3 regions of the Pseudoalteromonas sp. S3785 genome follow, and region 3 is predicted to be linked to each of the others. Evidence: predicted binding sites of a transcription regulator. Region 3 holds the regulator's gene; each other region holds the start of a gene.
What was found. The regulator sigma-54, encoded in region 3, starts transcription at its own class of promoters, with help from an activator protein. The targets are predictions, from matches to a motif close to GTTGGCACGNNNNTNGNNT.
Positions count from the first base shown of each region.

Region 1: CWC17_RS13980 (DUF2726 domain-containing protein) is a predicted target of sigma-54. The motif match lies at 2,264-2,282, and genes of this name have one in related genera.
Region 2: CWC17_RS16020 (BON domain-containing protein) is a predicted target of sigma-54. The motif match lies at 7,970-7,988, and genes of this name have one in related genera.

Region 1 is NZ_PNCT01000054.1:4,335-15,290, reverse strand. It holds gene CWC17_RS13990 (cobalamin biosynthesis protein CobD/CbiB) at 1-803, opposite strand, end outside; gene mtnN (5'-methylthioadenosine/S-adenosylhomocysteine nucleosidase) at 804-1,511, opposite strand; gene CWC17_RS13980 (DUF2726 domain-containing protein) at 1,631-2,224, opposite strand; gene folE2 (GTP cyclohydrolase FolE2) at 2,340-3,260, opposite strand; gene arcB (aerobic respiration two-component sensor histidine kinase ArcB) at 3,487-5,805, shown strand; gene arcA (two-component system response regulator ArcA) at 5,820-6,536, opposite strand; gene CWC17_RS13960 (HAMP domain-containing sensor histidine kinase) at 7,027-8,631, opposite strand; gene CWC17_RS13955 (methyltransferase) at 8,785-9,810, opposite strand; gene trmB (tRNA (guanosine(46)-N7)-methyltransferase TrmB) at 9,855-10,580, opposite strand; gene mutY (A/G-specific adenine glycosylase) at 10,742-10,956, shown strand, end outside.
Region 2 is NZ_PNCT01000069.1:2,460-13,415, reverse strand. It holds gene CWC17_RS16070 (gamma-glutamylcyclotransferase family protein) at 1-46, opposite strand, end outside; gene CWC17_RS16065 (LysE family translocator) at 62-688, opposite strand; gene CWC17_RS16060 (hypothetical protein) at 700-1,473, opposite strand; gene CWC17_RS16055 (CreA family protein) at 1,483-1,965, opposite strand; gene CWC17_RS16050 (5-carboxymethyl-2-hydroxymuconate Delta-isomerase) at 2,133-2,462, shown strand; gene CWC17_RS16045 (methyl-accepting chemotaxis protein) at 2,524-4,404, opposite strand; gene CWC17_RS16040 (LysR family transcriptional regulator) at 4,556-5,509, opposite strand; partial or broken gene CWC17_RS16035 (DUF4437 domain-containing protein) at 5,653-6,473, shown strand; tRNA gene CWC17_RS16030 (tRNA-Ile) at 6,798-6,874, opposite strand; gene CWC17_RS16025 (YqaE/Pmp3 family membrane protein) at 7,144-7,302, opposite strand; gene CWC17_RS16020 (BON domain-containing protein) at 7,368-7,934, opposite strand; gene CWC17_RS16015 (LiaF domain-containing protein) at 8,252-8,908, shown strand; gene CWC17_RS16010 (VOC family protein) at 8,977-9,393, opposite strand; gene suhB (inositol-1-monophosphatase) at 9,826-10,629, shown strand; gene CWC17_RS16000 (transporter substrate-binding domain-containing protein) at 10,784-10,956, opposite strand, start outside.
Region 3 is NZ_PNCT01000005.1:42,089-53,044, reverse strand. It holds gene CWC17_RS01725 (calcium/sodium antiporter) at 175-1,143, shown strand; gene CWC17_RS01720 (KpsF/GutQ family sugar-phosphate isomerase) at 1,146-2,117, shown strand; gene kdsC (3-deoxy-manno-octulosonate-8-phosphatase KdsC) at 2,118-2,669, shown strand; gene lptC (LPS export ABC transporter periplasmic protein LptC) at 2,666-3,220, shown strand; gene lptA (lipopolysaccharide transport periplasmic protein LptA) at 3,210-3,758, shown strand; gene lptB (LPS export ABC transporter ATP-binding protein) at 3,755-4,480, shown strand; gene CWC17_RS01695 (RNA polymerase factor sigma-54) at 4,550-6,049, shown strand; gene hpf (ribosome hibernation promoting factor) at 6,077-6,364, shown strand; gene CWC17_RS01685 (PTS sugar transporter subunit IIA) at 6,369-6,821, shown strand; gene rapZ (RNase adapter RapZ) at 6,841-7,686, shown strand; gene CWC17_RS01675 (HPr family phosphocarrier protein) at 7,727-7,999, shown strand; gene mgtE (magnesium transporter) at 8,138-9,496, shown strand; gene CWC17_RS01665 (zinc-dependent metalloprotease) at 9,543-10,956, opposite strand, start outside.

The sequences.
Region 1 (10,956 bases), on a different contig from region 3:
CCAAAATAAACTGCAGGGCCGCCTAGCTGTACGCCCATAGAGGCGGAGCACACACTTAAAATCCACCCTGTATTTGTTTGATAAAAATGTCTGCCATAGTGCTTTATGTAATGCATACTTTGTTTACTGGCTTTGCTTGCGGCAATGGTTAATGCAAGTATGCGTACGGGGATAAATTCGATTACAAACAAAAGTATTTTAAGCGGTTTTAAAAAATGGCTGTTAGGTGATATATCGGCGCGCCACGTGTGTTGTATTAAAGTGAGGAGCCGATACGCTAAAGCGTTAATTGGCCCAAGCAATAAAAATATAAATATAACGGTAAAGTAATTGCGAGCTGTGCGTAAAATTAAGCTTTCAATTAAGGCTTTCATGATACCTGGCGCTGAGAGCTTATTAACCTCTCGGGCAAGCAGTGGCTTTACAAGTTCTCGCGCGGTAGATTTTTGGTTTTGTTTTACGAGCTTGGCAACACGCAGGGCTTTTTTTTCAATCGCTTTGCTTTCAAGGCACAAATATAAAATGAGGCCCGCTAGCAGCTCAGGATAAAAGGCAAATTCAAGCAGTAACACAATAATAATAAGAATAACGCTTAAAACTAGCGTACAGGCAAGAGTGGAGGCTAAATAAAGGTAGTTTTTAGGCTCATGTGGTTTATAAACCCGTTTTCCTATAGCACTAAATACAGCGGTTAATACTGTATTAGGGTGATACCAGCTTTTTAACGGGAAAAAGCGCTCAGCAAGGAGCGCTACAAAAAAGGCAATAAAGTCCAAATGGTTTTGAACAATATTGCTTAGCATTTACAGCGTAACTTTTGTTAGTTTTTCCAATAGTGCAACAACCATTTTTGATGAATTGATTGATGCAGTCTCTAGGTATTCTTCAAACGATTGCGGCGACTCTTTTCCAGCAATGTCAGACATAGAACGAATAACAACAAATGGAGTATTAAGCGCAAAACATGTTTGTGCAATAGATGCACCTTCCATTTCTACAGCTAGCATTGTTGGAAAGTCGCTACGAGCTTTATCAATACGCACAGGGTCACACATAAATGAATCACCGGTACAAATTAAGCCTACTAAGGTTTTTACTTCGCTGATTTGGGCAATGGTCTGCTCGGCAGCTTCAACAAGTTTTGGGTGTGCGGCAAAGCCTGCAGGCATTTGTGGAACTTGGCCAATTTCGTAGCCAAAAGCAGTTACATCTACATCGTGATGACGTACTTCTGAAGAAATAACAACATCGCCAACACTTAATGAGGGATCAAAGCCACCGGCAGAGCCTGTGTTAATAACACAATTAGGATTAAAGTTATCAATTAATAACGTGGTTGCAATAGTTGATGCCACTTTACCAATACCCGATTGCACAAGCGTTACTGTGTTACCAGCCAATTCGCCTGTGTAAAAAGTAAACCCTGCTTTAGTTAGCACTTGTGGGTTTTGCATTGCTTCACGTAAAATTTTAACTTCTGGCTCCATTGCGCCAATAATACCAACATTCATAGTGTTTGATTCCTGAGTTTGAATACGTAGATTATACGTGAAGTTAGCAATAAAAAACAAAAAAGCGAGCTGTTTTACGGCTCGCTTTAAATACTTTTAGGAGAGTATTTAATTCTATTTTAAATTTCGGCTAAGGCAGTTGTTTGCGCTTTAGCCTGAGAAGGTGACAATACCGCAGGTTTGCTGACGCGATTACGAGTTGGGCGAGCCGATTGCACGGCAGGTTTGCCTATTTTAAACATAATTGCATCGCGCACCTCAGAAGGACGGTAGCCTGATTTTACTTTCATACGAATATGTGGAATGCCTGCTGACTCTAGAGCACCGTTTACAAACCAGTCGCGCTGAGCTTTGTGGCCATCTTTGTTGGCATTATTAACTAAATCGACTGCAGCCACTATCGTCATTTTTTCTTTATCGACTAGCACAAAATCGAGTTGTTTATTTTTAGCTTTAGCTAAAGCTGCACGTTTTGATTTAGCAGATAGCCCTTGCTTACAGTCGATGACATCGATAAGTTTGACGCGGCTTACAATTTTATATTGATCGCCTACCGCACGCTCTAAAAGATTTAAAAATGCACCCTCAACCTGTGTAAACACGGTTTGTTTGCGGGTAAAAGGATACGGGTTTCCGCCATCATCATTAAATTTTGACGCAACCACAGAGGCCCCAACCACTAATACTAAAATTGATAATAAAGCGAATTCCATACGGTAACTCCATAACAACAAATTGACACTGCTCAAACAAAGCAATTTACGTGCCTAAAAATTTGGTGTTATGCGTTAATTACCGTATGTATTTAGTATTAATGCAGCGCTGATATTAGGCTTTGTAGCCGCCCTCAATACCTTTGACGGCAATAGCAACCGCATCATGTGCATGAAGTGATTCATAGTGATTAATTTGCAGCCAGTAATCACTATAATTATTATGCTCAAGTACCGCTTTAATTTTGCGAGCAGCGTCTTCACAAAACATTAAATTTTGACCGTTAAGGCGGGCAAACTCTTGCTCATCTTCGCGTTTTACTGCCGCTTGTACAGGCGTTTTTAGCTCTGATTCTAAAGTATCAATTAAATTGACTACGTCAAACTCACTAGTGGTGCTATCTAGCTTTACTTTTACGTTTGCTATTGAGCGTTGTGAATGCGGTGTGGCTACAATGCCTTGCGTAGTGCCTAACCAGTCTAATACATCTTTTTGATTCAATGTTTCTTGGCTGAATTTTTCGCTAAATGCATTTTGAATTAGCTGGCGAGCAAGTGCTGCAGAGCACGGGCAAGTCGATGAGTAAGTAACATCAACGCTTAGCTCAAAATTAATTACGCTATTTTCAATGGTACTGGTTAGGGTAATTGGGTAGCTTTTCCAACCCGCTTTTCCACTTAGTAACGATTTACGTCGCAGCGGTAGCTCAAATTTAAACTCTATTTGGGCTTTGTCACTTAACCCTTTATGGCTGGTAATAAAGGTATCGAGTGCTTGTGCTAAGGTTTGTGGGTTAACCTGTTGCTCTGTTGAGAGTAAATCAAGCGCTAAAAATAAACGCGACATATGAATGCCTTTAGCGTCTTCTTTATGCAAATTAACAAAGGCACGCGCTTTTGCATTAACGGTAACGGGTGCTAAATCTTTCGACTCAAAAATAAATGGCAGTTCTATTTCGCCCATACCAACCCAGTCTAACTTACCTGTTTGTAAGGCGGGAGCCGTATCTGCTATATCGGGCATGTTGGTTTGCATGTGCGCTACTCGTTATTGATCATAATAAAGCGCAGCATTTTACACTAAATAATTTATTGCTGAAATGATGAGTTTAACAAGTAGGCAAAAGTAAACATGAAAATTTTCTGTTTTTGTCGCACAACATGAATATAGCTAATAGAAAAATGCTAATATTTGCTGCACTATGCGTTTGACTATTAAGAGGCACTTTTTATTTATGCCTAGTAACGAGATACACTGACCTATGACCGATTCTTCTTTGAGCCCTTGGGCTCGAGTACTTTCTAGTTTAATAACCCGCTTTGGTGAGTTAAAAACCGCGGCAATGTGCTATGCGCTTTTATTAGGCGTGTCGCTTATATTGTCGAGTATGTTTTATTATGTGGCACTGGGTGAGGTTAATTTAGTAGATATTTTAGCTGTGGTATTTTTTACCGCGGTTGTATCTCCTTTTATGATCAGTATTTTACTCAATTCGATTAGGCAGTTAGAAGCCTCATACGCTTATTTAGACAGCGCCACAAAACAAGAAAAACTATTAAACCAAACATTAAAAGATAATATTAACCGCCTTAATATTGAGATAGATGAGCGAAAAATGGCGTTTCATGCCAAGCATCGCGCTATTGAAGAGCTACGCCGTGAAATCGCGGAACGTAAAAAAACTCAACAAGAACTTGCTCAACAAGGCATGCTTCTTCGCTCTATTGTCGACTCTTCCCCCGATTTATTTTATTACCGAGATAACAATGGTGTGTTTGCCGGCTGTAATAAAATGTTTGAAGAGGTTATGGGCAAAACCAGCGCCGAATTAATTGGTAAAACCGTAGAGCAAATTTTTCCAAGCTACTTTTTAGCAGAAGTACTCAGAACCGATAAACAAGTAGAGCAAACGCATCAAGCCCTTACAATTGACGTTGAATACATGGTTAATGGCGAAAACCGCTGGTTTGAGCTGCGTAAGTTACCCTTTATAAACGATCAAGGGGACTACATAGGTTTATTGGCGTTCGGGCGTGATATAACTAGCCGTAAAGAAGCCGCACAAGCGCTTGAAACAGCCTATAAGGATAAAGGTAAGTTTATAGCAACGCTTAGCCATGAGCTGCGCACACCATTAAATGGCATTGTAGGCTTAACCCGAATGCTACTTGATACAGAGCTTAATAAACAGCAACGTAGTTGGTGTAATACAGTGTTTTCGAGCGCTGAAACGTTAGGTAATATTTTTAACGATATTATAGATTTAGATAAAATAGACCGAGAGCAGTTAGATATAGCAACCGACTCAATCAACGTTTCAGACTTTATAAACGATGTAGTGAACTTTGCCGGGTTAATTGCGGAGCAAAAGGAGCTTGAATTTTCAATTGAGCGAAATGGCACATTAGATGTTTATGCACTCCTAGACCCAACGCGTCTTCGCCAAGTAGTGTGGAACTTAATTAATAATGCCGTTAAATTTACCCAGCATGGCGAGGTAAAGCTCACATGTAGCCGAGAAGAGCGAAGTGATGGCCCATGGCTTGAACTTAAAATATCAGACACAGGACAAGGGATCCCAGACGATCAACTCTCGCGCATATTTGATATGTACTACAAAGCGCCTGACCTCAGCGGTAAAAATGCGATTGGTTCAGGTATAGGTTTAGCTGTAACCAAAGCGTTAGTGAGTGCAATGAAGGGGACTATTTCGGTAACGAGTAAAGAAGGTGAGGGTAGCTGCTTTACCGTAAATATACCGCTTAGCTTATGTGTAGCGCCTACCGAGCAAAGCTATGAAGGTAGAAGTTTATACATATTACTTGTAGAGGATGTGCCATTAAATGCCGAAATTGCGACTAACTTGTTAGAGCAGCGCGGCCATGAGGTGATTTGGGCCGAAACGGGTGAAGATGCACTTTCGTTTGTAGAAACCGAAGACGAGCTTGATTTAGTACTACTTGATATGCAACTGCCCGATATAAATGGTGATGAAGTGGCAAGACAAATACGTGCCGATAGCCACTTTGATAAATTACCTATTGTTGCGCTGACCGCGAATGTACGTAGTGCCGAAGAAGACCTAGAAGGTATATCGGTGCAAGGGGCGCTTGCTAAACCAATTAATACAATAAAGCTTGATAAGATGCTCGCTGATTTGTTCGATATTCAACAAAGTGAATCAGGCAAGCCACTGCTAACCGTGAGTAAAGAAGCGCTTGAGGGCATTAATGCAGGTGTGCTTGATGTTGAAACCATTGAAGACTTTGTAAACTCTATGGGGCTTGAAGTATTTAAGCGCAGCAGTGGTTTGTTTGAAAAACTAAACCCGCAATATCAGCAAGAGCTACAAAGCGCGTTAAACCAAAGTGATAGGGAAGAGTATAAATCGGTGGCGCATAAGCTTAAAGGTGCTGCGGGCTCGGTAGGATTAAACGATGTACAGTTACATGCTAAAAAGATGGAACACGGTGCGCTTGATGAATCAAATGAAGTATTAAAAGAGTGGTTAGATATACTTGCAGATAAAATAAATGAAGGACAAAGTGCCCTTCATTCTTTTTTACAATTATTAGAGTAAGCGGTTTACTCTAATTAAGCGTCGATTTTACCAATAAAGCGGTAACCTTCACCATGGATGGTGCTGATTAGCTCAGAAGTAGAATTATCACTTTCGAAGTGCTTACGAATACGACGAATTGTTACATCTACCGTACGGTCATTAGCGCGAAGCTCGCGGCCAGTCATATGTTTAATAAGTTGCTCACGGCTAAAAATACGCCCAGGAGAGTCAAGCATTAAACGAAGAGCGCGGTATTCACCTTTAGGTAAACGCTTAGCATCACCATTTGGTGATGTTAAACAACGGCTATTTTCGTCAAGCTCCCAACCGTTAAATGTAATTACACCGTTAGTTTCAAGCACTGACTCTTCGCCGCCTAGCGCAGTACGAGTAATTAAGTTGCGAGCGCGTATAGTCAATTCACGAGGGTTAAAAGGTTTAGTGATGTAATCATCAGCACCAATTTCTAAACCTAAAATACGGTCTACGTCGTTATCACGGCCGGTTAAGAAGATTAAACCGACTTTGCGTTTTTGGCGTAATTCACGTGCTAAAATTAGCCCGTTTTTACCCGGTAGGTTGATGTCCATAACTACAAGATTGACGTCATCATTATTTGTAAGCTTGTCATGCATATCATCGCCATCAATGGCTTCAATAACTTTGTAACCTTCAGCTTCAAATAAACTCACGAGGTTTAGTCGAGTTACGTCTTCATCCTCTACGATTAGAATGACTGGCGTTTGCATTATTAATTAACCTTTTTGGAATATTTTATTTACAAAAAATCGAATTTTAACTAAATAATTCGATTACTAGAGATTATAGGATTATACCCAAATGTTAACAAGAAAAAACAAGTTGGATAAAAATAAAACAGTAGGGGTGTTCCAAACTAACCAAAAGGCATTGTGCAAAAACTACTGTTTAATGATATATAACGGATGCAGCTTTTTGAATTATGAAAACGAAGCCATTTCCTTTAATAATTGATACATCCACCAATCACTTAAAGGTACTAAAAATAATCGCGCAAATTCAAAACGGAATTATATCATTTTATAACCTTTCATCAATGTATGTGATACTGCAAAAGCAATAAAGTTCATAAATTGTATCGTCCAATTATTAGATCAAGTTAAATAATTAAACATGAAATATCACATGCTCTCTCTATAAGGTCATTAAATAGTAATTCAAGTAAAAAGCGTAAATAAATACTCTTTTTTTAAACACTTTTTATGGAATTGTAATAACAAAGCGTACGCCGGGTTTTGCATCTAGGTCATACTGTATATGCCCGCCTAGCGCTTGGGTTACAAGGTTGTAGACCAAATGCATACCTAATCCACTGGCTCCTTGGCCGCGCTTAGAGGTTACAAATGGGTCAAATATCCTATTTTTGACATTTTTATCAACGCCTTTACCGTTATCTGTGTAGATTATTTTTATTTGAGGACCTGTAATTTCTATATCAAACTGGATTTCGTTATTTTCACTACCCACAAACCCATGAATAGCTGAGTTTAAAATAAGCTGTTGAAATATTTGTTGTAGAGGTTCTGATTTACTTTCAATGGTTAGGTCACTTGGGCAATTGATCACAACGTTAGGTTTGGACTTTATCAACTCTGATTGAATCGACATCAACACGTCAGATATTAATTTATGGATATTTACATGGGTTTTAACCCCGTCATCTTGAATTACAGCTACCTTTTTAAAGTTAGAAATAAGGTCGGCTGCTCGATTTAAGTTTCGATAAATTAAATCAAGATTTTCAATACCTTCGTCTATAAAGCGTTTTAATTGGTTAGAAGTAAGGGATTTATTATCAAAGCTAAGCTGAACATCGGCAAGTTTGTCGCGCAATAAGGTTGAACCCGTGATACCTAAACCTATAGGGGTGTTAACCTCATGCGCCACCCCAGCTACCATTTGTCCTAACGAAGCCATTTTTTCGTTTTCTACTATTTGCTCTTGGTATTGATGCATTCGCTCAAGGGTTGAAAGTAATTCTTGGTTTGCCTCACGCAGGGCTATTGTTCTTTGATTTACCTTTTCTTCTAAGCTTTGGTTGAGTTGCTTTATTTCTAGTTTGTCTTTTTCATGGCGCTCTATTTGCTTACGCGTACGTGTAAGCATGATATTTAAGCTATTTGATAAGGCTGTAACCTCTTTTACTTTAGTCGCAGGGGCGCGTACATCGTAGTTGTGGTTTTTTGAAACGTCTTGTAGTAATCCACTCAAATGCTCAATAGGGTTTGCAATACTTTTTTGGGTGTTTATGGCAATAAAGTACACAAAAAATAATATGAATAGGGTGAGGAAAACATCTATGATTATTTTTTGTTTTATAAATTCATCTAGGCTTTCTAGGCTGCCACGCATATAAACGTAGCCAACTACTTGCTCATTGTTAAGTACAGGTGTTATCAGCTCAATATAATTATTGGTTACTCTAGGCTCTTTTAACTCTTCAATGCTGTCTACGCGCAAGGGCACCGGCGGAGTTTTTTTAGCATTAAAACTAATAAAAAACATAGGCTTGCTCGATGTTTTTTCTATGGCGTAAATGTGGATGTTTTTTACAAGGGGGATTTTTTCAAATGACTTTAAGCGTTTTTCTTCTGTTTTTCTATCGTCATTTACTAGTGAACCCGATGCATCAAACGCAACAATATCAGAGAGGATCACAAGCTTGTTTATGATCAGTTCCTTTTGTTCTTTTACACCCATGTAAGTAGAAATCGAAACCGATAATGTTAAACAAATAGCAGTGATAAGCATGATGGTGTTGATCAGCGCTTTTCTAATACTTTTTTGGTGTACTTTTTTTGGCATTATTGCTGCATCGCCTAAGCAAGGATATTTACATTTAGAACTTTAGTTTAGCAAAAACCGAAGAAAGTGAAGGGAAATCGTGAAATTAATTCTGATATTTATTCGAAAGTTAGGCTAAGTGTTAATTACACTTAGCCTAATAAGTGTAATTAGTTAGCTACTGTAAACGGCAAATTTATTATTTTTGTACACAGTATGGAAGCTACCAAATTGCGCTTCTAAGATAGGTGGGTATTTTAAAAAGCTATTAGCCACTATGGATAGCTTACCAGCTTTGGTTAAATGCTGTTTAGCATTTGATAAAAATGCTTCAGCAATTGTGTAGTCAGTCGCGATACCAGTGTGAAACGGTGGGTTACTTACTATTAAATCAAACTTGCCGCTAATATTTTTTAAGCCATCACTTAAAATGGTGCTGCCTTTAATATTATTAAGCTTTAATGTTTGTTCAGTTGCATAAGTTGCAAGTGCGCTTACATCGCTGCAGGTAAAAGTAAGTGCTGGATTTTTAATACCTAAAAAAGTAGCAATCAAGCCTGCACCACAACCAAAATCCAGTACATTACCTTGTTTAGTGGTAGGGGCATTTTCTAATAACATTTTTGTACCAGCATCTAAAGCGCCGTGGTTAAAAACCCCTGGAACACTGATCGCATCAAACTCTACACCAGCTACATTTACGGTAAACGTTTTATGGTAGCGGCTGATGTCAAACGCAGTGGTTGTCTCTAGTTGCTCAAATGAGAATAAAATGCAATGCTTGGCAGAGTCGATTTTATTACTATAACCTGCTTTGCCCGCGAGCTGTTTTTCTATCGATTTAACGCCACTTTTATTTTCGCCTACAACAAGTAGCTGTGCTTCTTCGTTAATAACGGCGCGAATATTATCAAGGGCCATTAATACTTCAGGCTTTGATTTTGGGTAATAAAGAATGACTAAATCATAATCGTTGGCATCTATTTCATGATGAACACACACGTTTACGCCATCTACTCTTTTAGCAAATTCCCCATTAGCATGGTTATAACTAAATGCGGTGATGGTACTTTGAGGATTTAGTTGTTTTAGCTCTGCTAAAAAGCCATCTTGAACAAAGTTGACCACCAAGATAGATTTTCCCACTAGTTCCTCGCTATTACGAAGTAACAGTAAACTTGGGTTGGTTAATACGCTCATAAATGGCTTTGCCTTACAAATTATTGATTAGTAAAAGGTGTGGATTACTTTGTGCGCTCAAACATTAAGTCCCACACGCCATGGCCTAAACGGTGGCCGCGCTGTTCAAACTTAGTTAGTGGGCGCGAATCTGGGCGCGGTACGTAGTCGTTGGTAGATGACTGATTTTTATAGCCAGGCGCTGCTTGCATAACTTCTAGCATGTGCTCAGCGTAGTTTTCCCAGTCAGTAGCCATATGAAAAACACCACCAATTTTTAATTTGCTACGCAGTTTTTCAGCAAATTCTGTTTGCACTATACGGCGTTTATGATGACGCTTTTTATGCCATGGATCTGGGAAGAATAATTGCAGCGTTGTTAAGCTTTCATCTGCAAGGCAGTCCGCGAGTACTTCTACTGCATCGTGTTCAAATACACGTAAATTAGTAACTCCGGCTTCATCAGCGTCCATTAAACATGCGCCAACGCCTGGGCGATGTACTTCAATACCAATAAAGTTTAGGTGTGGTGCATTTTTTGCCATTTCAACTAATGACTTGCCCATACCAAAACCAATTTCTAATACTACATCATTGTTATTGCCAAATACTTGGGCTAAGTCGAGTAGGCCGTTTTTATGCTCAAGCCCCATAGTTGGCCAGCACTTTTCAATTGCGGCAGCTTGGCCTTTAGTTAAGCGGCCTTCGCGTTTTACAAAACTGCGAATTGTGCGGATATACTTACCTTCTTGCTTAGCTTGCTCAAGGTTGTTGTTACTTGATTCACTCATATTATTGGCCTGACAAAAACAATGTGTTTAAAAATGGTTGCGTATTATCCCTGACCACGCAGCTAATCACAAGTATTAGCGTGTTATAGCGCCTTCATCGCTTGATCTTTTTATTAACTGCAATAGACTGAGCCGCTATTGAGCATGAGTAAAAGTAGTATATGTTGGATTTAAATAAACAGCAGTCAGACAAGTTTGCTAACCGAGTGGTTGATTGGTATCACCTTCATGGGCGTAAAACACTGCCTTGGCAGTTAGCTAAAACGCCTTATAAAGTGTGGGTGTCGGAAGTAATGTTACAGCAAACGCAAGTTGTTACGGTTATTCCATATTTTGAAAAGTTTATGGCAAGCTTCCCAGATATCGTTGCTTTAGC
Region 2 (10,956 bases), on a different contig from region 3:
GGTTAGAAGACATATTCGATCCAAACGAAAAATTATAAATAGGCATGACTTCCCCCTAGAGTTAAATGACAACACGAATAGCTAAAGCAATTAAAATAACACCTATCCCTCGGTCAAACCAATAGCCACTTTTTTGAAAAAACGCCCTTACACTGGGCTTTGACAACACTAAAGAAAGCATAGAAAACCACACCCAAGTAGCTAAAGCCATATAAACCCCATACACAACTTGCACGCTGGTAGGTGTAGTTACACTAATAACTAAGGTAAATAACGACATAAAAAAGAGGGTTGCTTTAGGATTAAGTGCATTGGTTAAAAAGCCGCGCCTAAATGCATGCCATACGCTTTCTTGTGGGGCTGTTTTGCTTTCAATGTTATCTGTTTTATTTACCGGTGGTTTGGCAGCCCTTAATGCTTGTACGCCTAAATAAGCTAAATACGCGCCCGCAACGTACTTTAGTGCCATAAATAAAGTAGGCGATTGCGTTAAAATTAGCGCAACCCCTAATACGCAGTATCCTACGTGTAATAAAATAGCCGCGCCTACGCCAGCGCTTGTCCATAGGGCGTTACGCCTGCCCTGCTGTATACTTTGTTTGAGCACCACAGCAAAATCGGGGCCTGGGCTGGCTACAGCAAAAAAATGGGCAATGGCAATTAGTAAAAATTCGTCTAAGTAGTTCACAAGTATCCGGTTTAAGTGGGTGCATAGGCAAGCAATAGTGGATTAGCAGAGTTTTCAACTAATGCTTTGATCTCTTTTTGGGCTTTTTTAAATTGGCTGCGCAAATGTGGCTTTAAATGTTTTTTAGAGACACTGTCGTTTTTAAAATAACTAATTAGCGCGTGCATAAATACGGTATGGGTTTCGCTTAACTTAGCCTCACGATTAGCATACGGGTTATAGCACGAGCCACACCCGCCTTTAAATTGATACACAGTGTTGCTCATCATTACCCCAAACCCTAAAAAACAAGCCAGCGCATCTGCCGCTTGTGGTAAGTAGTCTTTACCGCCTGGCGGTAACACCCCAACATGATGTATTAATACAGTCGCCAGCGTGCCAGCAAAGCTGGCCACTAAATCTTGCGGCTGATTAATTTGATTAGGGTTAAACGAGATATTAATCGTATGGCTTGGGGGTACTATAAGCTGGCTTTGCTCTCCCCTTATATGCTCAGCAAATTCAAAGTGTGGGAATACTTGTGGTTGTAACTGCTGTGGTGCAACCAACTGTATTGGCCACGCATTCATACCTGCGTAATCGCGTACTCGCACAAAAACCTTAGTAGCCATTTCCTCAATGCTCGATACCGAATCAGGAAAGTGCTCAACGGTTGGTAATATTATTTGCGTATGCTTGGTAAAAAAATCGGCATCAAAGTGCTCTACCGCCCAAATAAAGGTATCAATCAGCCATTGCTGCTCAGCTTGTTCTAGCAACGGCTTTGATTTAAATAACGCTAACATAATGTGCTCTTATTTTTGTTCAAGTGCCCAGTTCCAGGCCTGTGTATTATATAAAGGCACAGTTGAAAGTGCATGGTGATGGCTGCCACTCGATTCTTTAGTCGAGTACGATAAGTACAGTAATGTACGATTTTGTGCATCGTAAATACGGCGTACTTTTAGCGATTTAAATAAAATACTTTTTGATGACTTAAACACCACTTCGCCCGACTTACTGCGATCTATTGCTTGTAACATATCGGCTGTAATTGGCCCCGTTTGACGACACGCAATAGACATATCAGAGGGATCTGAAAAATCTAAATCGGCCTCTATATGGCTAATATGGCACGTAACCCCTTTTACTAGCGGATCTTGCTGCGAATTTACCACTACATCTTTAGTAGTAAACAGCCCTAAACTCACCGACGCAACGTCATCTGAGCAGGCACTTAAAGTAACCACTGCACCTAAGAGCACAGCTAAACGTTTAAAGCGGTATGGTAATTTCATATTAATCCTTAATTTTGCTTATAAGCGAAGGTTCACGTGACTGTTTTTATACTACCATCAAAAATTAATACAACTAAATTTAGACTATTCAGGGGTTAGCGCGCAGTTCAGGCTTTGGTACAATGACGCGCACGCCCACGTAGTAACTCATAATAGGAAACGCGTAAATGCCGCACATTATTATTGAACACTCTGAAGATCTTCCTGTATTACCGCAAGTGCTTGTTGAAAAAGTACACAACGCGACTTTTCAAAGTGGTTTGTTTGACCTAGAAACCATTAAAACCCGCGCAATTGCTTATCAGCAATATCAGCTAGGTGAAGGCAAAGAAGGGTTTATTCATATTGCGGCGCATATCATGGCTGGGCGCTCGATTGAACAAAAACAAATATTGAGTGAGAGCTTGCTTGAATGTCTAAAAACCTACTGCCGAGACTCTGATAGTTTAAGCGTTAATATTTACGACATTCAACACGAGATTTACCGAAAGAACTAAGCGTTATAAAACGCGCTGTTACCAAATTACAGCGCGCTTTTCACTGAAACCTATTACCTTGCTATAGCGTAAACTTACCTAGTAATTCTTTTAATATATTTGACTCTTCATTTAGCCCGCTGCATAACTCCTCTGAGGTTTTCATATTTTGCTTTGTTTGCTGCGCAGAGTCAGAAATCATTACTACATTTTGGCTAATTTCTGAGGTCGCCAATGTTTGCTCGCGGGTGGCTGTAGCCACCGAGCTATTTAGCTCACTTAGCGTAACAATTTCTTGAGAAATACCCGTTAAGGTACTGCCGGTTACTTTTAAGCGCTCAGCATTTTCTAAGGTATTCTTACTCCCCAGCTCTATATCCGACACCGTGCTAGACGCCTTAGAGTTTAACGTGTCTATCATTTCATTAATTTGCTCGGTCGACTCTGCAGTACGCATAGCAAGGGTTCTTACTTCATCGGCTACAACCGCAAAACCACGGCCGTGTTCACCTGCCCGTGCAGCTTCTATGGCAGCATTGAGCGCCAGTAAGTTAGTTTGCTCCGATATTGCTTTAATAACATCAAGCACCTGTGTAATTGATTTTATTTCCCCTGAAAGCTCAGTTACCGAGGCAACCGAGGTAGCCATGGCGTTTTCTAACAGCTCCATTTGCTTTATCGTACTATTTACAAACTCAACCCCTTTGTGGGTCGCTTCCTCTGTTGAAGAAGCAATGTCAGAGGCATTACTGGCACTATTTGAAATATCTTGTACGGTGACTTCCATCTCGTTAACGGCTGCCGCCACAGTTTGCGTACTAGATGATTGCACCTCGGCCAAATTGGCGGCCCCTTGTACCTGCACTAACACATCCTCTGAAATGCTTTTTACGTGGGTTGCTGAGTCCGAAACCTGCTTAAACATGCCATGCAACTGCTCTAAAAATAAATTAAAGTTAGCGGCAAGTTCTGATATTTCGTTGTTATCGTTAGTGGGCAGCCTTACAGTTAAATCGCCGTCTTTTTTAGTTAACGCGCTCACAGCAGCGGTTATATTTTCAATGGGTTTAAATATTTGCGACACTAAAACTCTGGCTAGGGCAAAGCCAATAATGGCAATGATCACACCAAATAATAAATTGCTATTAATGGCACTGTTTATTGGCCCGTATAACTGCTGCTCGGGTACTTCTGCTACTAAGTGCCAACCTAATGATTCAATAGGTGTACTCGACACAACATAATCTTCACCGGCCATTGTTTTACTAATAATGGCGCCATTTTTAATACTGTTAATATTAATTTTTTGGCCCATTTTGCTTCTGTCACTGTGAAGCATTACCTCACCTTTATTAGAAACCAAATACACTACACCGGCCTCGCCAATACGGTATTCATTAATTAAGTTGATCATAGAATCAAGCGAGCGTCCTACGCCTGTAATGGCGGTACGCTCGCCATTAATTTGTAGCGCATAGTTAATAAAAACCACCATGCTATTTGTGGTTTTATCTATGTCCAGTGCTATTTCAAAGGGTCTGTTAGAGGATAAAAACTGATCAAACCATACATCTTCATTTCTATCTATCTTTCTAGATATGCCAGCATCTGTGTAATAGTTGTTAGTGTTTTTAGAAATTATATAAGCAATAACAGCTTTGTTATTCTTTTTAATACTCGCTAAATAATTTATATAGTCAGCTTGTGATTGCTCGGATTCACCGTTAGCTATCCACTGTTTAACAAATGAATTTTGCGCTATTTCTTTAGCAACAATAATGGGAGTAGAAAGCTCTAACTCAATTTTACTTTTCACTTCGCTAAGTGCTGTAGGTAAGTCTACTTTTGCGAGTTTATCGCCTATATGACTTTGGATACTATTTGAAAATAAAAATGTAGAAGCAGCTAAAGGCACAACAATGGCTAAAATGAGGCTAATATAGACTTTTTGTTTAAGTAACATACTATTCCTATAAATGTACAAGAGGTTGAACTAACATTCGCTCTTAATAAATATAGGATCAGCTAAGCAATAAGCCCAATAATTAGAGAAATAGAATTCAAAAGAAAGTCTATAGTTTAATTTTTTCAACCACATGAAAGCGTATTAAAATTTATGGCGATTCTGGCCACTCTTGCGCATCAATAGTGCCTTTAGCTATTAGCTGAGCTCTTAATTCATTTATTGTGAGTTTTAATTCATCGCGAATTAACCTAACAGCAGGGGTAATAAGCTGCCTACTAGGAAGTACTAACCACATTTCGGTGAGCGGCACTGTGTAATCGGCCATTAACCTTTGAAGCCTTCCGCTTAATAAATCTTGAGCAACATCAATGGCCGACTTTTTAGCAATCTCGGTGCCATCAATACACCAACGTCTGACTATATCGCCATCGTTAACAGCGCGGTCGCTGTTCATTTTAACCTTATATTTTTGGTTATCGTTATAAAACTCCCACCCATCATGCACTACCTCATAAAGCTTATATAACAGCGCATTGTGATTCACTAAATCCTCTGGGGATGAAGGCTCACCATGCTTTTTAATATATTCAGGCGAGGCACACAGCACATGTGCAATGTTACAAATTTTAAACCCATATAAATTTAAATCCTGTGCAGCCTCTTTGGTCAAGGCGCGCAGCGCAACATCAACACCATCGCGGTAAAAGTCTGCGCGGCTGTCACTTGCTTGTAAGCGCAGCGTCACTTCGCTGTGTTTATCCATCACGTTATTAAGCAACACCCGCATAAGGTTGCGCCCCATTTCGGATGACACGGCGATTCGTACTTCACCACTAATTGATTGCTGCTCTTCATGAATAAGTACTTGCCCTTGCTGCAACAAATCAAGCGCCTGTTGGCAAAGAGGTAAATAGCGCTCCCCTTCAGGTGTAAGGCGTATTTGCCTTGTTGTGCGCACAAATAATTGTGTACCAAGCGACTGCTCTATCCGCTTTAAAGAAACGCTAGCAGCAGATGAGCTCATGTCCAATTGTTTTGCAGCAGCAGTAATGGATTGCAGCTCAGCCACTTTCAATAATACCTGTAGATCGGCTATTTTCATCACGCCCTCTTGTTACGTTCACAGCTTGCATAACTATAACGTTATTATCCACGTTTTTACGAAAGTGTATTTAACTTATGCCCATTTATTGACTGAATTTTAAGCCGTACTATAGCGCTATACCAACTTAGCGGAGCTTTTAAATGAAATTTTTACTAAACGCATCTACTCTTGCACTGGTAGCAACACTCATATCAACGCCAGCTTTAGCACAGCAAAGCGCATCAAAAGTAGTTGCCGCTAGCAATATTGACTGGGGTTACTTAAACCCACTGCGTGGAGATAAAGCCCAGGCGCTGCAGATTTATGGGGAAATCGCACAACCAATACTGCTACAGGCATGTTAGTACGCTTTAAAAAAGGCTTTGAATCTCCGCCACACATTCACAACATTACCTACCGCGGTATCGTTATTGAAGGACAAATGCATAATGACGACGCAACAGCTGAAAAAATGTGGATGCCAGCGGGTTCATTTTGGACACAACCTGCAGGTGAAAACCACACCACAGCAGCCAATGGTAAAACAAACTTAATTTACTTAGAAATCGATTCTGGGCCGTACTTAGTTAAACCAACTAATGCTCAGTTTGACAATGGCGAGCGCCCGCTAAACCTACATGCAGACAACATGGTATGGTTAAACAGCAGCGATATAAACGACATTAACGCCCAAGGCGTGCAAACAACCTACCTTTGGGGAAGTACAGCTGAAATGAACGGCTCAATGATTAAACTTCCTGCCGGCTTTAAAGGTGAAATAAAAACAGATGCAAGCTAATTTCGTGCTGTTGTTATAGCCGGCGCCGTTGAGTACAACTCAAGCGAGCAAGATAAAGCGCAAAACCTAAGCGCAGGCAGCTATGTAGAGTCAACCGGTAACTTCACCCACACGATCGAGAACACTAGCGACAAAACAGCCACTATTTACATTCGTACTAATAGTAAGTACCAAGTAAATTAGAAGCTACTTATAAAAAGTAAATTGCATAAAAAAGCGCACTGTTTAGTGCGCTTTTTCATTTATTAATACTTAAAAGCTATAACGAGCAGTTAAGCTAGGTGACTTTGCAAAAGCCGCAGGACTTGTAATAACAGCTGTCGCTAGCAAGATAACTATCTTCTTGATTGCAGAATATAAAATAGAGGGGCAAATCTATAGTTACAGTTCTAGCTTGTTGCCTAAAATGCTAAATGATTAGTTATCTTAAAAGATATTGGTTAAGTAGCTATAAACCATTGAATGAAATGTTATTACTATAGGATATTTAAAGGGTGACTTTAAAAGTGGTGGCCCCTCCCAGACTCGAACTGGGGACCTAACGATTATGAGTCGTGTGCTCTAACCAACTGAGCTAAGGGGCCAACTTTGTATAACTACGCGGTAGTTAATTTTTGAAGCGTTTAGCCACTGAGCGACTAAAGCGGGTTGCAGTATAAAAAGTTTTTTAAGGCTTGTCACTAGCAAAAACCTTTATTTTAACAATCAGTAAGCTGACTGCTTAAATAGTAATCTTTTTGCATACGAATAGGCAGGAAATAGTGGGAAAATAAACGCAGAAGTATGCAAGCCGCTTTTTTACAATTTTAATAATTATAAAAAAGTGGCCGGCTCACATTGAACACACCACACATTATTTTTTAGCGATAATGTAAATAGCGTGAATTAAACCAGGGAAGTAACCCAGTAAAGTTAGTAAAATATTTAGCCAAAAGTGCATACCTAAACCAACTTGTAAAAATACACCCAGTGGCGGTAATAAAATCGACAATATTATACGAATGATATCCATAATGTAGCTCCTTTAAAAATGACAAGCAAAAAGCCCAGCTAAGCTGGGCTTTTTAGTATAGTGTATTATTCAGCAACGATAGTTAGTTCATCTACTACGTCACGAACGTCTTCAGCATTTTTAGCAATTTTTACTGCTAGCTGCTTTTCAGCTTCAGATTCAACTGAACCTTTAAGCTTAACTATACCGTTATCGGTATCAACGTCGATATCTGTACCGTCAACCTCTGAGTCAAATAAGAAACGTGTTGTAATTACTGTGGTGATTTTAGCGTCAGTTAAGTCGTTATCGTCATCATCCATAGTGTTACGATCTTTGTCGTCCATATCCATGTTTTTCACAACAGTTAGGTTGTTTTCTACATCAGATACGCCATCTAGGCTAATTACAAGCTCTTCAGCTAGCTCTTTATCAAGGTCGCTGTTTACTTTACCTGTAAGTACTACCTTGCCATTTTTTACATCAGTGTTAATGTCAAAGTTGTTTAGATTAGTGTTCATAAGAAGCACTGTTTCTGCCTTACCATCAATCCAAGCATCTTTACTTTCATTTTCCCAAGTGCCCGCTTGAGCACCCATAGCTGTAGTACCTAAAACTAAAGCCGCAATCATAGATTTGTTAAATGTTTTCATAATCTTTCTCCTTTTGATTAAAGACACTTTTATATATGCGAGCTTTAGGCCAACTTTATTTATTTATTAAATTCATGTGCTTAGGCGTTTTATGAGCTATAAATAGAAATACAGCTGAGTAAACATTTACAGGCTATTAGGTAAAACTTTCTTAAGTGGTGAAAATAACGATTATATTGCTGTTTTGGTTAATCTATCGTTAATATAGTAAAAAAACGGAACTCAAATAAATGGTAAGCAATTGATATTTAATAACTTTAATATTGATATATGGCTTGCTAATAAAACGATAACGCAAATATAAAAGGATTAATCCCATGTCTGTAAAAATTGAAGACCGCCCAATAGAGCAAGTTCGTGAGCAAGTGATAGATCAACTTATTTATAATTACAGCCATGGTGAGATATCTGCAGAAGCCTTCGAAAGGCGCCTAGACAGCGCTATGGATACAACCGACAACACGGCTCTACTTGGCTTAGTTGAGGATTTAACTCTACATGCCGATACACAGTATACTGCTCAAAAACAAACTCAGTTGGCGCCTAACTACAGTGCACAACAAGGCGAAAATGAAAACCTAACGTTAAAAAGCATTTTGGGCTCAAGCGAACGTAGCGGCCAATGGGTTGTGCCTAAAGATATTTATATTCAAAATTATATGGGGTCAATTGTGCTCGACTTTACCGATGCCATATTCACTCACCAACACGTCACTATTCACGTCAGCTGTTATTTTGGAAGTGAAGAAATATACGTACCAGAGCACGTTAATGTGGTTTCAAAAATGTTTTGTATAATGGGCAGCTTTGAAAATAAAACGGCCTCGCTGAATAAGCGCCAAGGCCCCACAATTCAGATTGAAGGAAGGACTGTATTAGGCTCTGTAGAGGTTAAAGTAAAGCGTACTATAAAAGAAAAGTTTATAAGCTTTGCTAATGACTTAAAAGCGCAGCTTGGCGTGAACAATAAATAGTGCACATAAAGTGTAGGGGATAGAAAAGCCCTATTGAGCGCTTTTCTGTCCTCTCTTTAATACTCTTTTTATAAGTCGTTATTTCGCTCGCTTGGAATGTCACTCATATACTGCACAAACTCAACCTCAAACCCTGCTGGGTCTAAGTAGTATACGTTTTTTCTAAATGGGTTTTCTGCCCCCATTTTATCAGCGCTAAATCCGGCGTTTTTTAAGCGTTGTATAACAGCGTCTAAGTTATTTGTAACGTAGGCAAAATGCGCTAGCCCGACTTGATGCCCTGTCAAATCTCTGTTTTTATGCTCGCCGTTGTCGCTTATAGCCATGTAGTGATTATCGTCACCAAAATGTACCCAGCGCTTGGGTTTGCCATACCACGTGTTGTTACCTTCACTTCTAATTGACCAATATGGAAACGCTGCTCGGTAAAATGTAAGCATTGCGTCTATATCGTTTACTACTAAATGTACGTGTTCTAATTTCATTATTATTTACCTTAGTTGATTGCTTAAAAACAAGATAAAACCTCAAGCTAACTTTAGGTAAAGCACTTTTTTATTTTTTTACCCGCCCCCCGACTAAGATATTTACTAATATAATGAACTATTGTGATGTTTGAATTTATTTTCTTTGGCCAGATATTTACAATGAAAACAAGGCATATTCACGTATCAAGAGCAGGCCTATTGCAAGTAAAATCAGCACTGTTAGCACTAAAAATAGCAGCTGGAGATAGGTTTATTACCCAAAGCTCAAGTTATTTATAAAATTTTAAATGAATAAATATATAGGTGTTTCAAGGTAGTACAAAAAACACACAAAAGTATTTGGGGTTTATTGTTTACTTTATGGCAAAAGTCGCTAAAATACGCCGGCTTAAATATATAAACGTTCTTTTACAACCCAAAGGTAATACCATGCATCCAATGTTAAACATTGCGGTTCGCGCTGCGCGCAACGCAGGCAAAATTTTACTTCGCGCAAGTGAAGATTTATCAAAAGTTGAAATTCAACAAAAAGGCACTAACGATTTAGTGACCAACATAGATAAAGAAGCCGAAGCCGTAATTCGTGATACAATTTTAAAATCTTACCCAGACCACTGCATTGTTGGTGAGGAGCTAGGTGAGCACAAAGGCAAAGATGCAGATTACCAATGGATTGTTGACCCACTTGATGGCACAACTAACTTCATCAAGGGTATCCCTCATTTCGCGGTTTCTATCGCACTTAAAGTAAAAGGTCGTTTAGACCAAGCTGTAATTTACGATCCAATTCGTGGCGAACTTTTCACTGCATCTCGTGGCCAAGGCGCACAACTAAACAGCAAACGTTTACGTGTGACTAAAACCGTAGAGTTAGCTGGTTCAATTTTAGCAACAGGCTTTCCGTTTAAACAAAAGCATCACTTAGATGCATACTCAGATGCATTTAAAGCTTTATTTGTACACACTGCAGACATTCGCCGTGCAGGCTCTGCTGCCCTTGATATGGCATATGTAGCCGCGGGCCGTGTTGATGGCTTTTTTGAAATTGGTTTAAAACCTTGGGATACAGCAGCTGGCGAATTACTTGTAAAAGAAGCTGGCGGCATGGTTGTTGATTTTGCAGGTGGTATTAACTACAACCATAGCGGCAACATTATTTGTGGTGCCCCTAAGCTTACTCAAGCAATTATCCGCGAAATTCGCCCGGTATTATCTGAGTCGTTACTTCGCTAATAAAGTGTAGTTAACTGTATAATAAAAGGAGCCTGTGGCTCCTTTTTTGTTTTAAAAGTACGGGTTATCAAGCTTTAATTCTGTGACGTAGCCTTTTGTAAAAGGGAGTGAGTTTATATCTTTTGCAAAATACTCATCAAATAACGCATCAAACTCACCACTGTTTTGCATTTTTTTTTAGCCCCCGCTCTATAGCCTGAGCTAAAGCAGGTTTACTACTAACAACAAAGTAATAAATACCCGTGGGGTAACTAATAAATAAATTAGGCACAATAACTAAATTACTTTGTGCATTAGCAACCGATTCAGAATTAACTTCGATAAATG
Region 3 (10,956 bases):
TTTGTAATACGCCTACAAAAAGCGCTGTAAGGCTGAAGTAAATTGCCTTAACCTTTGCTTAAGCGCATAAAATTCGCGCACTGCTATAGTAGACCCCACTCTTTTGCTTATACTTTCATGTTGGCTTTTGTTACTATTCGCGCCATCTGTATTTTGAACATCTGGCTTAACATAATGGTTACCTCGTTTGTTATTTTAATTCTTGGTTTTGCTGCACTTGTGTGGAGCGCCGACCGATTTGTATACGGTGCGGCTGCGCTTGCTAAAAACTTTGGAGTGCCTACTTTAATAGTTGGCTTAACGGTTGTTGCTATGGGTTCTTCGGCCCCTGAAATGATGGTGTCGGCCTCGGCTGCTCTGGCCAATAAAACCGATACAGCGGTAGGTAACGCGGTGGGCTCAAATATAACAAATATATTACTTGTGTTAGGGATAACTGCATTGCTGCGCCCGCTGAGTGTTTCCTCAAGTACGTTAAAACGCGAAATGCCGCTCGTAATGTTGGCATCATTGGCTACGTGGTATGTGTTTTCAGATAACTACTTTTCACTCACCGAAGGTATCGCCTTATTAGTCGCTTTTATTGTGTTTATTGGTGGTTTAATTATTGTATCCCTACGAGCTAAAAACCAAGATGATCCATTTGTTTCAGAAGCATGCGATGAAGTCCCTAATGATGTTCCCACTAAAAAAGCTATATTTTGGCTTATTGTTGGTATGGTTTTATTGCCTGTAAGCTCCCATTTTTTAGTTGGTTCAGCTGTCGATATAGCAAAATACTTTGGTTTAAGCGATTTAGTTATTGGTTTAACTATTATTGCCATTGGCACAAGCTTGCCTGAACTTGCGGCTTCTGTTGCAGGCGTTCTTAAAAACGAAGACGATTTAGCGCTAGGTAATATTGTTGGCTCAAATATATTTAATATTCTAGCGGTATTGCCGCTTGCAGGTATTATTAACCCATCAGTGGTCGACCCATCACTTGCAAACCGCGACATACTTATTATGTTAGGTGCAACGCTTGCACTTATTATTATGTCATTGAACTTTAGAGGTTCTCAGCGTATCAATAGAGTAGAAGGTGGTCTATTACTCATCGCATTTTTGGCGTACCAAGGTTATATTTTTAGTCAAGTAGGGTAACAATGGCACAACTAAACTTTATAGAGCAAGGTTTACGCGTATTAAACATAGAACGCCAAGCGCTTGCGGATATTAAACAATACGTTGATGAAAACTTTAATAATGCGTGTCAGGCCATGTTTGATTGCCAAGGCCGTATTATTGTTATTGGCATGGGTAAATCAGGGCATATTGGTAATAAAATTGCTGCTACCCTTGCAAGTACAGGCAGCCCTGCTTTTTTTGTTCACCCAGGCGAAGCAAGCCATGGTGATTTAGGCATGATAACCAAAAATGACGTGGTTATGCTTATATCAAACTCGGGCGAAACCAGTGAAGTACTAAATATTATTCCGGTGCTTAAACGCCTCGGTGCAAAAATAATATCGATGACGGGCAACCCGCTTTCTACTATGGCAACACTTGCCGATGTGCACGTATGCATAAAGGTAGAACAAGAAGCATGTTTGTTAGGTTTAGCGCCAACAGCAAGCACCACAGCCACTTTAGCAATGGGTGATGCAATGGCGGTTGCGCTTTTAGAAGCACGCGGTTTTACCGCCGATGACTTTGCACTCTCTCACCCTGGCGGCAGCTTAGGTAAGCGATTGTTGCTCACTTTAAAAGATGTAATGCACAGCGGCACAAACACCCCTATTATAGGTGTAACGCAAACAATTAAAGACGCGTTAATAGAAATGTCAGCCAAAGGACTAGGCATGACTGCTATTGTAGATAACAATCAACAGCTTGCTGGCCTTTTTACTGACGGCGACTTGCGTCGTATTTTAGAGCAAAAAGTCGATATACATAACACCGCTATTAGCCAAGTTATGACTAAGTCATGCACCACCGCCACGGCCGATATGCTTGCAGCAGAAGCACTAAATATAATGGAAAATAAGCGGATTAATGGTTTAATCATAGTTAATGAGCAAAACCAGCCTGTGGGCGCCTTAAATATGCAAGACCTCTTAAAAGCAGGAGTATTATAAATGCAATTTGAAGATCTCTATCAACCGCTAAGCGATGATGCCAGAGCACGCGCCAAAAAAGTAAAACTACTCATATGCGATATTGATGGTGTATTTTCTGATGGCCGAATTTACCTCGGTAACCAAGGCGAAGAGTTAAAAGCATTTAATACAAAAGATGGTTTTGGCATTAAGGCACTGATCAATAGCGGTTTTGAAGTCGCGGTTATTACGGGGCGTCATTCAAAAATAGTGCAAGCTCGCATGAGCAGCTTAACCGTACAGCACATTTATCAAGGCCAAGAAGACAAACTTATTGCTTATCAAGAACTCAAAAACACTTTAAAGTTAACTGATGAACAAATAGCCTATATTGGCGATGATGGACCTGACATGCCCGTCATGGAGCGCGTTGGTTTTGCCGTCGCAGTAAACGATGCGCACCCGCTAATTAAACGCTTATCGCATTACACTACACAAATGCCTGGTGGCTTTGGTGCAGTGAGAGAGCTCACAGATTTACTCATGCTTGAAAACGGTATAGCACTTACGACACAAGGTACCAGTTCATGAATGCAGCACGCGTTATACTCAGTGCGTTATTCATCGGCTGTATGGTTTGGCTTTGGTACCCTTATTTTACGCAAAGCAATGTAGCGCCAGAGCAAGAACCAGAAGTCATTGCAAAGCCTGATTACACCGCTATAGAGCTTAAGCAAACAGCCTATGACGAGCAAGGTAAAATTAGCCATAAAGTTACAGCAGCTAAAATGGAGCTGTACCAACAACTTGGTTTTACATTTTTTGAAAAACCTATTTTTACTTTATATAACGAAACACAAACTTGGCGAATAAACGCTGACGAAGCAACGCTTTACGAAGATAAACAACTTATTTTAGAAGGCAACGTGGTTGCCAAAAATTTAGTTGATAACGCCATGATAGATAACATCAATGCCGACAACATCGAAGTCGACATTAAAGCGCTAACAATGCGCTCTGAGCAGCCAGTGGTTGTCACTGGGCCAAATTTAAAGATTATCGGTAAAGGCCTTGAAGCCGATTTGAAAACCGAAGTAATAAAACTAATTAACCATACGCGAACAATATATTATGACCAATAAACTCTCTAAAATACTTATTATCCCATCGCTGATGCTTGCATGTAGCGCTTCTGCTGCTGAGCCTGCTGCTCAACCGCCAGCAAACCAAATTTCTATTAGTGCAGACCGTCAAGAAGGTCAACTTAAAGAAAACGTAGGTATTTTTGAAAAAAACGTCGAAATTGTGCATGGGAACCGCAAAATTACAGCCGACCGACTCGAAGTACATAAACGTGAAGACCTAGGGGATAACAAACAACTGCTTATTGCCACTGGCAGCCCTGCCTACTTCGAAGAAAAACAAGACGATGGTACCGTAATGAGTGCCAGTGCAAACGAAGTACGTTACGACGTAGCAAAGCGCTTTTTAACACTTGTTGGGGATGCCGAAGTCGCGCAAGCCGGTCAAAAAATTAATGCTAAAAGTATTACCTACGATATGCAGCAGCAACTTATTAGCGCAGAAAAAGACGAAAACTCAACGGATCGTGTCCACACAATTTTAGTGCCTGTTGAAGCAAATATTAAAGAAAAAACAGGTAACGAAGGTCAACCATGAGCACCTTAAAAGCAGAACTATTAGCAAAAAGCTATAAAGGCCGCCAAGTTGTAAAAAATGTAGGCCTTGAGGTAGAAGCCGGCAGCATAGTGGGCTTATTAGGCCCTAATGGCGCAGGTAAAACCACCACCTTTTACATGATTGTAGGGTTAGTACCTAGCGACAAAGGTAAAATATCTATTGATGATAACGATATAACGTTATTACCTATGCACAGTCGTGCTCGCTTAGGCATTGGCTATTTGCCGCAAGAGTCATCTATATTTAGAAAGCTAACAGTTTATCAAAATTTAATGGCTATTTTAGAAACGCGCAAAGAGCTAAATAAAGCCGCGCGAGAAGAAACGCTTAACAACTTACTTGATGAATTTAGCATTCAACATATACGTGATAGCCAAGGTATGGCACTTTCTGGTGGCGAACGCCGCCGTGTAGAGATAGCCAGAGCACTCGCAGCGAACCCTAAATTTATTTTGTTGGATGAGCCTTTTGCTGGTGTTGATCCGATTTCAGTGTTAGATATAAAGAAAATAATAGAACATCTTAAAAATCGTGGCATTGGCGTATTAATTACCGATCACAATGTAAGAGAAACCCTTGATGTTTGTGAAAAAGCCTACATTGTTTCTCATGGGGAGCTAATTGCATCTGGCACCCCAGAACACGTATTAAATGACAAAACTGTACGCGATGTTTATTTAGGCGAGCAATTTAGGCTGTAACATTTAAGCCACACCTACAAGCATCTGCTAATATTAATTATAACAACATAAAAGGATTGTTAGAGATACATGAGGCAATCATTACAGCTGCGCATGGGCCAGCAACTTACAATGACTCCACAATTGCAACAAGCGATTCGCTTGCTGCAGCTCAGTACATTGGATCTCCAGCAAGAAATACAAGAAGCACTTGATAGCAACCCGCTATTAGAAGTAGAAGAGCAAGATTACACGGAAGAGTCGGCTGGAAAAAATGAACAAAAAGCAGATACGGATGATGTAACCGTAAGCGCATCGGCTGATGATACAACCAGTGAATACGAGCAAGACAGTGGTGAAGCTTTAAATAAAGACACTGTTAGCGATGATATGGCGATGGATGTAACTTGGGATGAGTACATGAGTGCAGCCCCTGCGGCATCCTCAGGCCCAATGCCAGAAGATGAGTCTATTTATCAGGGCGCCTCTACTGAAACGCTACATGAGTACTTAATGTGGCAACTTCAGCTTACTCCTTTTAGCCCAACTGACGAAGCCATTGCTATAGCCATTGTAGAAGCTGTAGATGACTCGGGTATTTTAACGCTAAGTTGTGAAGAGATTTTAGAAAGCTTTAACCAAGAAAACGATGACGACGTTGAAGTTGAACTGGATGAAATAGAAGCCGTTTTAAAACGTATTCAATTATTCGACCCTGTAGGTATAGCCGCGCGGAGCTTACAGGAGTGCTTGTGTATTCAGCTTAACCAGTTTGATAAAGACACCCCTTTTATAGAACAAACTAAAATGATCTTAACCGATCACATTGATCTATTAGCGGCACGCGACTATCGTACATTAATGAAAAAGACTAAGCTTAAAGAAGACGAGCTTAAAGAGGTCATGACTCTTATACATACCCTCAACCCAAAACCTGCAGACACAATAGTAAGGGAAGAGTCTGAGTATGTCATACCGGATGTGTCAGTTAAAAAAATTAAGGGCCGTTGGGTGGTAGAGCTAAACCCAGATAGCATGCCAAAAATACGCGTAAATAGTCAGTATGCGGCCATGTCACGTACCGTAAAATCAAGTGGAGATAGCCAGTTTATTCGCTCTCATCTGCAAGAAGCTAAATGGTTTATAAAAAGTCTTGAAAGCAGAAACGACACGCTGCTAAAAGTAACAAACTGTATTGTAAAACAGCAACAAGCGTTTTTTGAACATGGCCCCGAAGCCATGAAACCAATGGTTTTAAACGATGTTGCTGAAATGGTAGAAATGCACGAATCAACAATTTCGCGTGTTACTACGCAAAAATATATGCATACGCCACGTGGTATTTTTGAGCTTAAATATTTTTTCTCAAGCCACGTAAGCACCGAAAACGGTGGCGAATGTTCGTCAACCGCAATACGTGCCTTAATTAAAAAGCTAATTGCCGCGGAAAACTCAGCCAAACCATTGAGTGATAGTAAAATTGCGGATATATTGGCAGAGCAAGGAATTAAAGTAGCTAGACGCACAATAGCAAAATACCGTGAATCGCTAGCTATTCCACCGTCAAATCAGAGAAAGAGTTTGATATAAGACGTAAAAAACAAAGAGGAAATGCTTATGCAACTAAACCTAACTGGTCGTCACGTAGAAGTAACTGATTCACTTAGAGACTATGTAAATAATAAATTTGCAAAGCTAGAAAGGCACTCAGATCATATTAGCAATGTGCATGTCATTCTCGATGTAGAAAAACTCAACCAAAAAGCAGAAGCGACTATTCATGTAAGCGGCGCAGATTTATTTGCCTCAACAGAGCACCAAGATATGTATGCTGCTATAGACTCGTTGATTGACAAGCTCGATCGTCAAGTCATAAAACATAAAGAGAAGCTTGCTAGACACTAATATTATGAAATTAAGTACATTAGTATGCCAGGACTGCAGCAAAGCTGCGGTCCTTTTTAGTAGTAAAAAAAGAATTTTAGAATTTATCAGTGAGCTTGCTCATGAAAAGCTCCCTTACTTACCACAACAGGATATTCTTAATGCGCTAGCCAGCAGAGAAAAACTAGGTAGTACGGGTATTGGCCGCGGTATCGCAATTCCGCATGGTAGAATGGGTGGCGTAGAAGAACCGCTTGCGTTAGTACTCGTTAGTGACAAGCCTGTAAACTTTGATGCTATTGATAACTGTCCTGTTGATATTTTTGTTGCACTCATCGTACCAGATGGCGATAACCAGCAGCACCTAAAGACTCTAGCAACCATAGCTGATAAACTGAGCAATAAAGAATTTTGCAAACAGCTGCGAAGCGCTAAAACCGATGCAGAACTGTATCAAGTAATTGTTGATCAATCGTAGTAAATACTAAGGGCTATAAATGGAGTTAATAATCATAAGCGGCCGTTCCGGTTCAGGTAAATCGGTTGCTTTACGCGTGGTTGAAGATTTAGGTTATTATTGCGTAGATAATATCCCGGTCAACCTGCTGCCCTCTTTAGTACGTAGTGTTTCAGATAACTATGACAAAATAGCTGTTAGTATCGATGTTCGTAATATCCCCAAAGAGCAAGACGAGTTTAACGATATTCTTGAATACCTACCGGACTTTGCTAAACCCACTCTGTTTTATTTAGACAGTGATGATCAAACACTCATAAAACGTTTTTCAGAAACACGCAGATTACATCCTTTATCCATCGATTCATTGCCGCTCGACTTAGCAATAAAAAAAGAAAAAGAGCTGCTTGATGTACTTGTAACCCGCGCAGACTTTATGCTTGATACGACTGATTTAAGTGTTCACCAATTGGCTGAGTCAATTCGCGAAAAAATACTCGGAAAAAAAGATAAACAACTAATTGTAACGTTTGAATCGTTTGGTTTTAAACACGGCATACCTAAAGAAGCTGATTATGTATTTGATGCTCGCTTTTTGCCAAATCCGCATTGGGAGCCTGAACTTAAACCGCTTACAGGTCTTGATCAACCTGTAAAAGACTTTTTGGCAAACCACAGCATAGTGCAAAAATTTACTTGGCAAATTCAAACATTTGTACAAACTTGGTTACCACACTTAGAGCGCAATAACCGCAGCTACCTGACTATTGCAATAGGTTGTACGGGTGGACAACACCGCTCGGTTTATTTAGCCCAAACTATAGGTGAGAGCTTTGCAATGACACATCCAAATGTAAAAATTAGGCACCGTGAGCAAGAAAAGTAACCTTAAAATAATAACCTGTTCAGTTTAGGTATAGTAATTTATGCGTTGTGAAGACACGTTTTTAATAAAAAATAAATTAGGCTTACACGCCAGAGCGGCAACGGTCCTTGCGCAATTAGCTGTGCAATTTGATGCTAAAATTACCTTACATCAAGATGATAAAGAAGCCGCTGGTGATAGCGTATTAGCCTTAATGCTACTCGAAAGTAGTAAAGGCAAAGAAGTTAAAGTTGTATGTGAAGGCCCAGACTCAGAAAAGGCTTTGCATGCGGTCGGACAATTAATCGCACAGCGATTTAACGAACAAGAATAAACGTTTAATTACCAAGCTTACTCATACATTTTCGCTTTATACCCTGATTTGTGTAGCTTGGTAAATGAATAGTGTTTAATTAGATTAATCACAATGCGGTTAATCGCCTCCCCTCGTATATAAAAAATTAGGATGCCAATGCCAGAAGCGTTTGAACAAGACTACCCACTGCAACAACTAAAACAGGTGACTAAATCACTTAATAGTGGGCAATTTGTTCAAGTAAGACGCATGCTAGCAAAAACTGCCCCGTGTGATACTGCCCTTTTACTTGAATCCTCTCCGCATAAAATTAGACGCATGCTTTGGCAGCTGGTTGACCCAGATGTACAAGGGGACGTGCTAGAAGAGCTCTCTGAAGATGTACGTTTAGGTATCATTGCACAAATGGAACCTGAACATATTGCCGCCGCCACTGAGGATATGGGCCACGATGATTTAGGTGAAGTACTACGTAGCCTACCTGACACCGTGTATAAAGATGTGGTTAGCGCGATGGACACGCAAGACCGTGAACGGGCGACACAGGCTTTATCTTACCAAGAACGCTCTGCAGGCGCGCTAATGAACACCGATACGGTGACCATTCGCCCAGATGTTACACTTGATGTTGTACTGCGTTATATTAGGCTACGAGGCGAGCTACCAGAAGGCACTGATGATTTATACGTTGTTGATAAGCACAACTGCTTTTTAGGTGCATTGTCTCTTAGTACGCTTTTAACTAATCCGCCTGAAAAAATTGTTCAAGATTTAATGGATGAAGACTGTGAGTCTATCCCAATTTCGATGGATGAAAGTGAGGTCGCTCAATTATTTGAACGCCACAACTGGATATCGGCACCGGTAGTCGATGATAACGCACACTTGCTTGGGCGTGTCACCATTGATGATATTGTTGATGTTATACGTGAAGATGCTGAGCATAGCTTATTAAGCTTAGCGGGTCTTGATGATGAAGAAGATACCTTTGCACCTGTTTTAAAAAGTTCAAAAAAACGCTCAGTATGGCTTGGCGTTAACTTACTTACCGCCCTGGCTGCTGCCTTTGTGGCCAGCTTTTTTGAAAGTACCTTAGACATTCTCCCTATTTTAGCTGTACTCAATGGCATAGTGCCCTCAATGGGCGGTGTAGCAGGTAGTCAGTCTTTAACACTGGTTATTCGCGGTATAGCTGTGGGGCATATTAATCAAACTAACCAACGTTTTTTAATGGCTAAAGAATTGGCCATAGGCGCATTAAACGGGATTATTTGGTCATTACTTATCGCTGGTGTAATTGCACTTTGGCAGTGGGATTTTATGCTTGGCGGCGTGCTCGCATTTGCTATGTTTATGAACCTTGTAGTAGCGGGTGTTGCTGGCGCATGTATTCCTATTTTATTGAAAAAAATGAACATAGACCCTGCACTTGCCGGCAGTGTTGTACTAACAACTGTGACTGATATTGTTGGTATTTTTGCCTTTTTAGGCACAGCAACGTGGCTACTTATTTAGCAACCTAACCCTAGGTTAAGTAGCCACTATTAGTTAAAACGTAAAATTATATTGGTGAGCCTGGTGGCATTGGTAAATTAGTAAAGTTTTCAGGCCACTTACCAGCTTTTATAAACTGTTTAATTTGCTCTGCTAAATACTGCTTAAACGCGCTTTCGCCGACACTGGTGTTACTCAGCATTGAGTTTTGATTGTACTCATCACTCAACTTAACTAAGTAGTAACGTAACTGCGCTTGCACCTCTGGGCTTACTTTATCGCTTGCCGCTAAATCGGCTATATTTTTTGCAGTTAAAAACTGTACACGTTGAGTGACTTTACCTTTCATCGTATTAGGTGAAGACACATTAAACACGTGACTGTAAAGCTGCTCAAGCAACTCATCTAAGCTATAGAAATTGTAATTACGCACTTGTTGTTGAGCCAAACGATTTAAACGCTGTGGGTTTAATAATAAAGATAAACTATGCTGTGCAGCGACTTCTGGTAAAGCCATTGCATCAAGTGTTAAACCTGTGCGTCCAGTTATGCTTTCGCGCGATTTAGACTCCCCATAGGCCTTTGGCGGAATAAGCGCTAACACCGACTCGGGCAAAATTAAATTAGCGGGTTTTAATGTGGATAAAATAGCATTTACCGCTTCTTGCTGCTGAGTTTTTGCAACCACTTGTGCGCCCTTAACAGGTGAATTGTCGCGTGTTTCGTACTCGTAATTAACCCCTGCTATAAGTTTAACTGCAGCCTCTACTTGATAGCGATGAAATAAATAGAGCGGCACAAGTTTTTCTTCTAACTGCGAAAGAGCATCGCCCGTTTTAATGTTGTTAATGCCAAATTGCGAAAGCGCTTTTTTACGTACATCAAGCACTCTAAGTAACTCTTGCGCTGGGTTAGTACCGTTATCCCATAAGTGCGCTGTAGGGTGTGCCCCGCCCTTAGCGCGTGCGTCACTGTCAGATATAAATTCAAGGCCCTTGGCTTTGTTCTCTTTTATTATTGCAGCAAGCTCAGCGTTTTCGTCCTGATTAGTAAAGTCGCTGTAACCATATTTAATAACTTGGGTATCCCATACACCCATACCGCTTACATAGCCGCGGGTTACATCAAGCTCGCCTTGCTCGTTAAAGCTAAGTAGTGGGTGCGGGTAATCCATAACTGACGCTCTATCTCCCACCGAGGCTGCAAAGTTATGTGCAATGCCCAGTGTATGACCAATTTCGTGGGCACTTAACTGACGGATTCTATCAAGCGCCATTGCTTGTAGGTTTTTAGCTACCTCGTCCCCTTTTAAATAGGGAGCAGCAAGTGCTTCGGCTATTAATATATCTTGGCGCACACGCAGTGAACCTAGCGTAACATGGCCTTTTAATATTTCACCTGTGCGAGGGTCTATTACAGAGCTTCCGTATGACCAACCACGTGTAGCACGGTGCACCCACTGAATTACGTTATAACGAATA